DNA from 2 places in the Salinivibrio sp. EAGSL genome. Region 2 is predicted to be linked to the other one. Evidence: predicted binding sites of a transcription regulator. Region 2 holds the regulator's gene; the other holds the start of a gene.
The links. The regulator CRP, encoded in region 2, controls carbon source genes, mostly activating them, when cyclic AMP is high. The targets are predictions, from matches to a motif close to TGTGANNNNNNTCACA.

Region 1 (4,217 bases), on a different contig from region 2:
CGTGGCGACCATAGCTAAGCATTGTTCGTGAGCCATCGTGGACAAATCTTGTCCACGAGTCATTGAGCATAAAAAAGAGAGCATTACGCTCTCTTTTTTTATGCCTTTCGGTTAACCACAACCACGTTTTCAGATCAACCATGCTTTTAGATCAAAAAGTGACTCGACTTGATGGGTTGGCGTAATGCCTGCTGGTGACGGTGTGTTATCGCTATTAAGCCAGCATGTATCAATCCCTGCACGCATGCCACCCAGCACATCAGAATGTGGATTATCGCCAACCATTAAGATTTTGTCCTTGGGGGGATTTCCCATTTTTTCAAAGGCATGTTCAAAGATCCGAGGGTCCGGCTTGGCGATGCCCACTTGCTCGGATATCACTAAGGTTGAAATCGCAGACTTCAACCCGGTTCTTTCCAGGCGGATATCTTGGAGAGCGGTAAATCCGTTAGTAATGATACCAATATGTGCATGTGGCTTGATCGCACTAATAAGATCGCGCGCGCCTGGCAATGGTTCGCAAATCTCAGCCATTGCATCTAAAAAACCCTGGTTCAATGTTGCAGGCGCCACGTTAAGACGCTCTCCCCAACGCGTAAAACGCTCGGTTTGTAGCGTATGAGCATCAATTTCACCATCTTGATATTGTACCCACAAAGGCTTGTTTAGCTCTGAGTATTCCGCAAACGCGTGATGGTCAAAATTGACATTGTAGCGCGAAAACATACGTTGTAGTCCCGCAAACGCATCGAAGTGAAACAGGGTTTCATCCGCATCAAAAAGCACCCAAGGATATCGCATCGATTTAACTCTCTTAATGTAAAGTGAAAGAGTGTAACAGACCCAGAGGTTTGCTAGCGAGCCTCCACAAGCGACTCACCGTCCATGGTGATAAATAACGAAAACACAAAGTAATGTTGCTATTAAAGGGAGAGGTATAGCCCTGCCAAGGTGGCACTCATGAGGTTGGCTAAGGTTGCGGCAAGAATGGCGCGCATGCCTAATTTGGCGATATCACCGCGGCGCTCTGGGACAATGCCGCCCAAGCCACCCATTAACATTGCTATTGAGGTGAGGTTGGCAAAGCCACATAACGCAAACGTAACAATGGCTTGGCTATGGGGAGAGAGCGCTTCTTTTAGGTTCATAAAATCCGCAAACGCCACAAATTCATTCACAGCAATTTTCTTACCAATCAAGGTGCCTGCTGTCATCGCCTCTTGCCAGGGAATGCCAATCAGCCAAGCCACTGGTGCAAATAGGTAGCCGAATAGCCACTCAAGGCTTAGTTGCGGCAAGTTTAAAATAGGCCCCAGTTTCCCTAACCCACCATTAATCAGCGCAATCATACTGATCACGGCGAGTAAGCTGGCCCCCACGGCCATCGCAATTTGTAAGCCACTCAAGGCGCCTTGCGTGCCAGCATCAATCACATTCACTGGTTTATCTTGATCGTCTTCGAGCGCTTGGTGTTGAGCATGATTCATGGGGGATTCGGTCTGCGGTACCATTATTTTGGCCATCATTAACCCAGCAGGTGCCGACATAAACGCAGCCGCGATCAGGTATTTCATCTCTACCCCCAAGCCTGCGTAACCCACCATGGTGCCGCCGGCGACTGAGGCGAGCCCGCCTACCATAACAGCAAACAGCTCGGAGCGAGTCATGGTAGAAAGAAAAGGTTTTACAACCAACGGCGCTTCAACGGAGCCAACAAAGATATTGGCCGTGGCAGACATGGACTCAGTGCGAGAAGTGCCAAGTACGCGGCGCAATAAGCCACCAATGAGGCGAATGATCCAAGTCATGACCCCAATGTGGTAAAGCACAGCGATCAGTGCAGAGAAAAAAACGATGGTGGGAAGTACATTAAAAGCGAAAATAAAACCAAGTTTAAACTTAGCCAGATCACCAAACAGAAATTCAGCGCCAATATCGCCAAAACTAATAATCGCCGACACGGCTTCTGATGCGTTAGCTAGAATACGCTGACCAAGCGGAACAGAGATGATAAAGCCAGCAAAGACGATTTGTATTAGGAACGCACCTCCCACTGTGCGCCAATTAATCGCGGAGCGATTTTCCGAAAAGACAACCGCGATAAGGAAGAGGACACTAATCCCCAAAAGGCCAATGCCAAACTGCATGATGTTGCTCCGCAAACGTTAAACTTAGGATGGAAAACGATTGCGGCGGTATTGTACGCGATTTTAATAATGTGACAAGAGTCACTTTTTGTCCTCTTTGTGTTCATTTAATTGCACTTGTGTCTATATTGATAAAAGGTGTGTTGTAGCTCGTAAATGATGCGTGACATCTTGGTTATAAAAGGTGTCGAGACGGGTTCTTCCTATCAGCATTGTGAGTGAAGATTGCGTTGCATCAAAAGTGTTGATGGTGACTGTGTCTATTTTTCATGGGCATCTAGAATAAAACCCGGCTATGATTCGAATAGGCCAAGGATAGTGCTATTTCCTTAGCGACACGATTATTTATAGTTCTGAAATAAAGAGTTCAAATAACTCGCTGAGCGAGTAAGGACGCGGGATTCGGGCTGATTTTTTCTTAGTAGGTGGTCACAAAATGAACATTTGGTTAGGCCCCTAATTAAAAAATTTTCGAGATGTGTTAATGTAGCCGACTGTGTGGTGATGACTGATCTTTTATTGATGTTAAAGATGGCTTAAACATCAATAAATAATGAGCTCGCTACCAACACTCACAGGCTTCCGAATAAACGGACTAAGGAGTTAACTCGTGAGCGATAAAAGCCATGAAGATATGATGACACCAGACGGGAAGGTTAACCCGATCGATACTGACTATCAGGTCGGTCAGGATAACGTAGCGCTGAAACTCGGCCCGTTTGGTTTTGATATTCATAACCGAGTATTTATGATTTCCGGGCTGTCGATTTTGGCCTTCATTTTTGTCACCTTGGCATTTCAAAACCAAATCGGTCCTGTTTTTGGGGATTTGCGTGGATGGCTAACCTCAAATCTAGACTGGTTCTTCCTTTCTGCAGGTAATATTTTTGTTGTTGCTTGTCTAGTGCTGGTTGTGTCACCACTGGGTAAAGTCCGATTGGGTGGTACAGAGGCCAAACCGGATTACGGCTATGCGGGCTGGTTCGCGATGCTTTTTGCGGCCGGTATGGGCATTGGCTTGATGTTCTATGGCGTGTCTGAACCATTGACGCACTTCCAAACCGCGTTAGGTGGGACGGCAACCGGTGCTGACGGCCTTCGCACTGACTGGGCGCCTTTGGGGGCGGCAGCCGGGGATACGGAAGCTGCTCGTCGCTTAGGTATGTCTGCGACTATTTTCCACTGGGGTTTACACCCATGGGCGATTTACGCGGTATTGGCTCTAGGCTTGGCACTGTTTGCGTATAACAAAGGCTTGCCTTTGACCATGCGTTCTGTGTTCTACCCACTGTTCGGTGAACGTGTTTGGGGTTGGACAGGGCACGTGATTGACATTCTCGCGATCATTGCGACCTTGTTTGGTCTTGCCACCTCGCTAGGCTTGGGGGCATCACAAGCATCCGCCGGTCTGCACTATCTGTTTGACACGCCCCTGGGTAATACCACCGAAGTCATGCTGGTGATGGGTATTACGGGCGCGGCGATCCTTTCGGTTGTTGCAGGGGTAGACAAAGGGGTCAAACGCCTGTCTGAAATCAACATGATTTTGGCACTGTTGCTGCTAATCTTTGTTATTGCCGTGGGTCCAACGATTGCCATCTTAACCGGCTTCTTTGGAAACCTAGGGGCATATCTACAAAATCTGCCTGCGCTGTCTATGCCATTTGGCCGTGAAGATGCGAACTTTACCCAAGGCTGGACTTCCTTCTATTGGGCATGGTGGATTTCTTGGTCCCCATTTGTGGGTATGTTTATTGCGCGTGTTTCACGCGGTCGTACTGTGCGTGAATTTATCACCTGTGTGCTTATCATCCCTTCAGCGGCCTGTGTGCTTTGGATGACCGCCTTTGGTGGCACGGCGATTGGTCAGTTCGTTAATGAAGGCTATACCGCTGTTGCTGATGCGGAGCTTTCACTCAAGCTGTTTGCGATGTTGGATGACTTGCCGTTGGCATCAATCACCTCGTTTATCGGGATTATCCTGGTTATGGTATTCTTTGTGACCTCGTCTGACTCGGGCTCATTGGTTATTGATACCATTTCAGCGGGCGGTAAAGTGAATGTGCCTGT
Region 2 (4,217 bases):
TATCAGGATATGGCTGATGCGATCACGAAGGCGAATGATACCCGCTATGGTTTGTCGGCAGGCCTTATCAGTGAAGACGAGGGCGAATGGCAATACTTCCTCGATCATATTCGCGCAGGGATTGTGAATCGTAATCGTCAGTTGACAGGGGCAAGCGGTGATGCGCCATTTGGCGGGCCAGGTGCGTCGGGTAATTTACGTCCAAGCGCTTACTATGCCGCCGATTATTGCGCTTATCCCATGGCATCAATGGAAGGGGAGCAGGTGGTACTGCCTGAGACGTTCGCCCCCGGTATTCCGACTCAACAAGATTAAGGAGACCAATATGGACAGTGGCCAAGCGTTATTCGATAAATTATGGCAAGACTATATTAACCGTCTTTGCCCATCGGCACATCAGGTACATGCCTTGCTCGAAGAAGGGCAGCCTTTAATCAATGATCATATTGCCTTGCGGACATTTGGTTTGCCCAAGGTTGGGCTTGAGGTCTTGGCGCGCCCCTTCCTGGCGCTAGGCTATCAGCAAAAAGGGGACTATACCTTTGAAGCGAAAAAGCTCAATGCCTGCCATTTCGAGCACCCCGATCCTTTGATGCCGAAAGTGTTTATCAGTGAATTGATGGTCGAGCAATGCTCGCCTGCGCTGCAAGCCATTGTTCATAAGCTGGTGGCACAAGTCGATGCGTCGTCACTAACAGGGAGCGATTTTCTTCATCAGGGGCGGCTTTGGGACATCGATAGCGCCACCTATCAAGCGCTTGCTGAGGAGAGTGAATACGCGTCCTGGGTAGCCGCGCACGGTTATGGCGCGAATCATTTCACAGTGAGTGTCAATCAGTTAAAGGCTCATGATCATTGCCAATCGGTTAATCAAAAGCTGCGAGACAATGGCTTTGCAATTAACGAAGCGGGTGGGGAAGTAAAAGGGGACGCATCCGTTTATCTGGAGCAATCCTCCACCATGGCTGACCGTGTCCCTGTTGTTTTCTCTGATGGCACGCAAACCATTCCAGGTGGGTTTTATGAGTTTGCTAAGCGTTATGTGTTGCCCAACGGTGAGTTGTACCAGGGGTTTGTTGCCGCTTCAGCGGATAAAATTTTTGAGAGCACGCACTAACAAATAGTGGATATAACGAGGCCTAAACGGTTAAGGAAGAGTTCGCTCTTCCTTTTTTTTTGTTTTAAAAAGAAAAACCGACGCCAGGGCGTCGGTTGGGAATACAGAGAGCGCTGTGATTAGCGGGTACCGTATACCACGATGGTTTTACCATGGGCTGAAATAAGGTTTTGCTCTTCCAGCATTTTAAGAATACGCCCCACGGTTTCACGCGAGCAGCCAACGATTTGGCCAATTTCTTGACGTGTGATCTTAATTTGCATGCCATCAGGGTGCGTCATGGCATCGGGTTGCTTCGCTAAATTCAACAAGGTTTGCGCAATACGGCCCGTGACGTCCAGGAAGGCAAGATCCCCCACTTTTTGGCTGGTCACTTGCAAACGGCGCGCCATTTGTGAGGACAAACGCATCAATATATCGGGGTTAACCTGGATCAGTTGGCGGAACTTTTTGAATGAGATTTCTGCCACTTCACAAGGAGACTTAGCCCGAACCCAAGCGGTACGCTCCTGATCATCTTCGAAAAGGCCTAGCTCACCGATGAAATCACCTTGGTTAAGATAAGACAGGATCATTTCCTTGCCTTCTTCATCTTTGATTAGAACGGCGACAGACCCTTTCACGATGTAATACAAGGTCTCCGCTTTTTCGCCTGCATGAATCAGCGTGCTTTTAGACGGATACTTGTGGATGTGACAATGTGAAAGGAACCACTCGAGTGTAGGGTCTGTTTGAGGTTTTCCTGGAACCATATAACTTATTTCCTCTGCATGTGTTGCCCGGCAACAACGTCCTATCTTTGTCTGAGGGGTAACCCACCAGATCTATGCACAGAATACGAAGTCTGGGCGCGGGCTACAAGCTCACTGTATGTTAACAAGAGTGTATCTTTTTTTGTTAGCAATTTCTTGATTTTGATCTAGGCCAACCGCCTAAAAAACTGGCAAAAACGTGGCTAAGATCACGGCTTGAGAAGTAATACACGATAGATGCGCTACGCCCTAGCCAATCTTGCCTTTTTCGATTAGCTGCTGAATCAATGGACGGATGATAAGTTCCATCGCAAAGCCCATCTTACCGCCTGGCACGACGAGTGTATTATGCCGTGACATAAAAGACCCCGTGATCATTTGCAGCAGATAAGGAAAGTCGACGTTTTTCATCCCTCGAAAGCGGATCACCACAAAGCTCTCATCCAACGAAGGAATGCCTTTGGCGTTCAGTGGGTTGGAGGTATCGACCGTCGGCACCCGTTGAAAGTTAATGTGAGTGCGTGAGAATTGCGGCGTAATATAATGCAAATAATCGTCCATCGACCGCACAATCGAGTCGGTGACCGCTTCGCGTGAGTGGCCCCTATCGCGGGTATCGCGGACAAACTTCTGAATCCACTCAAGGTTGACGATCGGGACCATACCAATCAATAGGTCGACATGTTGGGCGACATTGACCTCACCATCAACCACACCGCCGTGCAAGCCTTCGTAAAATAGTACGTTGGTATTGTCGGGTAAATCCTGCCATGGTGTGAAGGTCCCTGGCATTTGATTGTAGGGCACCGCTTCGTCAAAGGTATGCAAGTAGCGGCGATATTTGCCTGTGCCGAGTTCACCGTACTCACGGAAAAACTGCTCTAATCGCGGAAAATCATTGGCGGTGGGGCCAAAGTAACTAATGTGCCGTCCTTGCTCACGTGCTTTACGGATCTCGACGTCCATTTCCGGTCGCGTAAAGCGATGGAAACTGTCCCCTTCTAGCCACGCCGCTTTGATGTTCATCATCTGGAACATCTTACGGAATGCTTCGGATGTGGTGGTGGTCCCTGCTCCTGAAGAGCCGGTGACCGCGATGATTGGATGTTTAGCCGACATGACGCGCCCTGTCATTCAGTCTGAATGTGTATCGCTGTTTATTGCGTACAGCGATGCTAAGATCTGAGTGCTTCTTTACGACGAATATCCACTGTCTCGTGCAACTCAGAATACACAATCACGGCGTCGCCGGATTGCAGTTGTTGGCGAACATCCGCCACTTTTTGTGCAAAGCTGACTTCCTGCTCACCATAATCGGTTCCTTCCCGTAACACAAAGTGCTCGATTAAACGAGTCAGTGTTTCCTCAGGGACCGATTGCCAAGGAACCATCATACTACATCACCTTTTGTTGATTTATGGCTGAGACGTTAGGGTGCTTGATGCTGATATTGTGAATCAGCTCGCATTTTACCCAATCATTCAACACAATGCAGTAGATCAATGTGCGTCGGTCTTTTTTGCTTTGCGTGGCGTCCTTTTTTAACGGGACGAGCAAAGGCGTGAGGCTAACCAGTGAGGCACCGACTGCTCCAGCCAGAACTGTGGCTGGCGCCAACTGCCGGTAACAAAACCAACATGCCCACCATGTTCGCTCAGTTGATAGTCAATATTCGCGGGCAGAGGCGAGGTTGGGATCACTGCGTCGGTCATAAAGGGATCGTCTTTCGCATGGATAATCGCAAGTGGGACCGTAATAGCGTCAAGGACAGATAAACCACTACAGCTTTGATAGTAGTGTTGAGCATCGTCAAAGCCATGCAGCGGTGCGGTGACCGTTTGATCAAACTCGAACAGAGTTTTAATCTTTGGCCGCTCCCCAGCATGCCACCGACCCACTTTTTGGTGTCGGGTAAGTTTTTCCGATAAGGTTTGTCGCATCGACCGTAGCAAATACGCTTGATAAACACGGGAAAACCCTTGTTGAATACGGGTCGAGCACGCCGCTAAATCGAGCGGGGGAGAAATAGCACAACCACAACTGACAATCGGATCATGCTGATAGTCGGCCAGGTAGCGCACCAACATGTTTCCTCCCAAAGAGACTCCCACAGCGGCAATCTCATTGTTCGGGTAGGTCTGGCGTAAATAGGTCAAAAATGCCCGAGCGTCCTCCGTTTCGCCGGAATGATAAGTCCGCGGCGCGCGATTAAGACGGCCACTGCAACCGCGAAAATGCATCACCACACCGCACCAGCCTTGCTGTTTAAAAGCGGCCAATAATCCATTGGCATAAGGGCTATCAAAGCTTCCTGCTAGGCCATGAAACAAGACAATAATAGGCTGTCC

Region 1: the regulator CRP is predicted to act here: its motif matches at 2,218-2,233, upstream of HLG76_RS02595 (NupC/NupG family nucleoside CNT transporter).

The regions. Positions count from the first base shown of each region.
Region 1 is NZ_JABWMG010000003.1:26,915-31,131, forward strand. It holds gene HLG76_RS02585 (hypothetical protein) at 1-18, shown strand, start outside; gene yjjG (pyrimidine 5'-nucleotidase) at 130-801, opposite strand; gene HLG76_RS02595 (NupC/NupG family nucleoside CNT transporter) at 924-2,147, opposite strand; gene HLG76_RS02600 (BCCT family transporter) at 2,758-4,217, shown strand, end outside.
Region 2 is NZ_JABWMG010000002.1:13,560-17,776, reverse strand. It holds gene astD (succinylglutamate-semialdehyde dehydrogenase) at 1-315, shown strand, start outside; gene HLG76_RS01495 (DUF1338 domain-containing protein) at 326-1,117, shown strand; gene crp (cAMP-activated global transcriptional regulator CRP) at 1,237-1,869, opposite strand; gene HLG76_RS01485 (phosphoribulokinase) at 2,119-2,988, opposite strand; gene HLG76_RS01480 (YheU family protein) at 3,045-3,263, opposite strand; gene HLG76_RS01475 (hydrolase) at 3,411-4,217, opposite strand, start outside.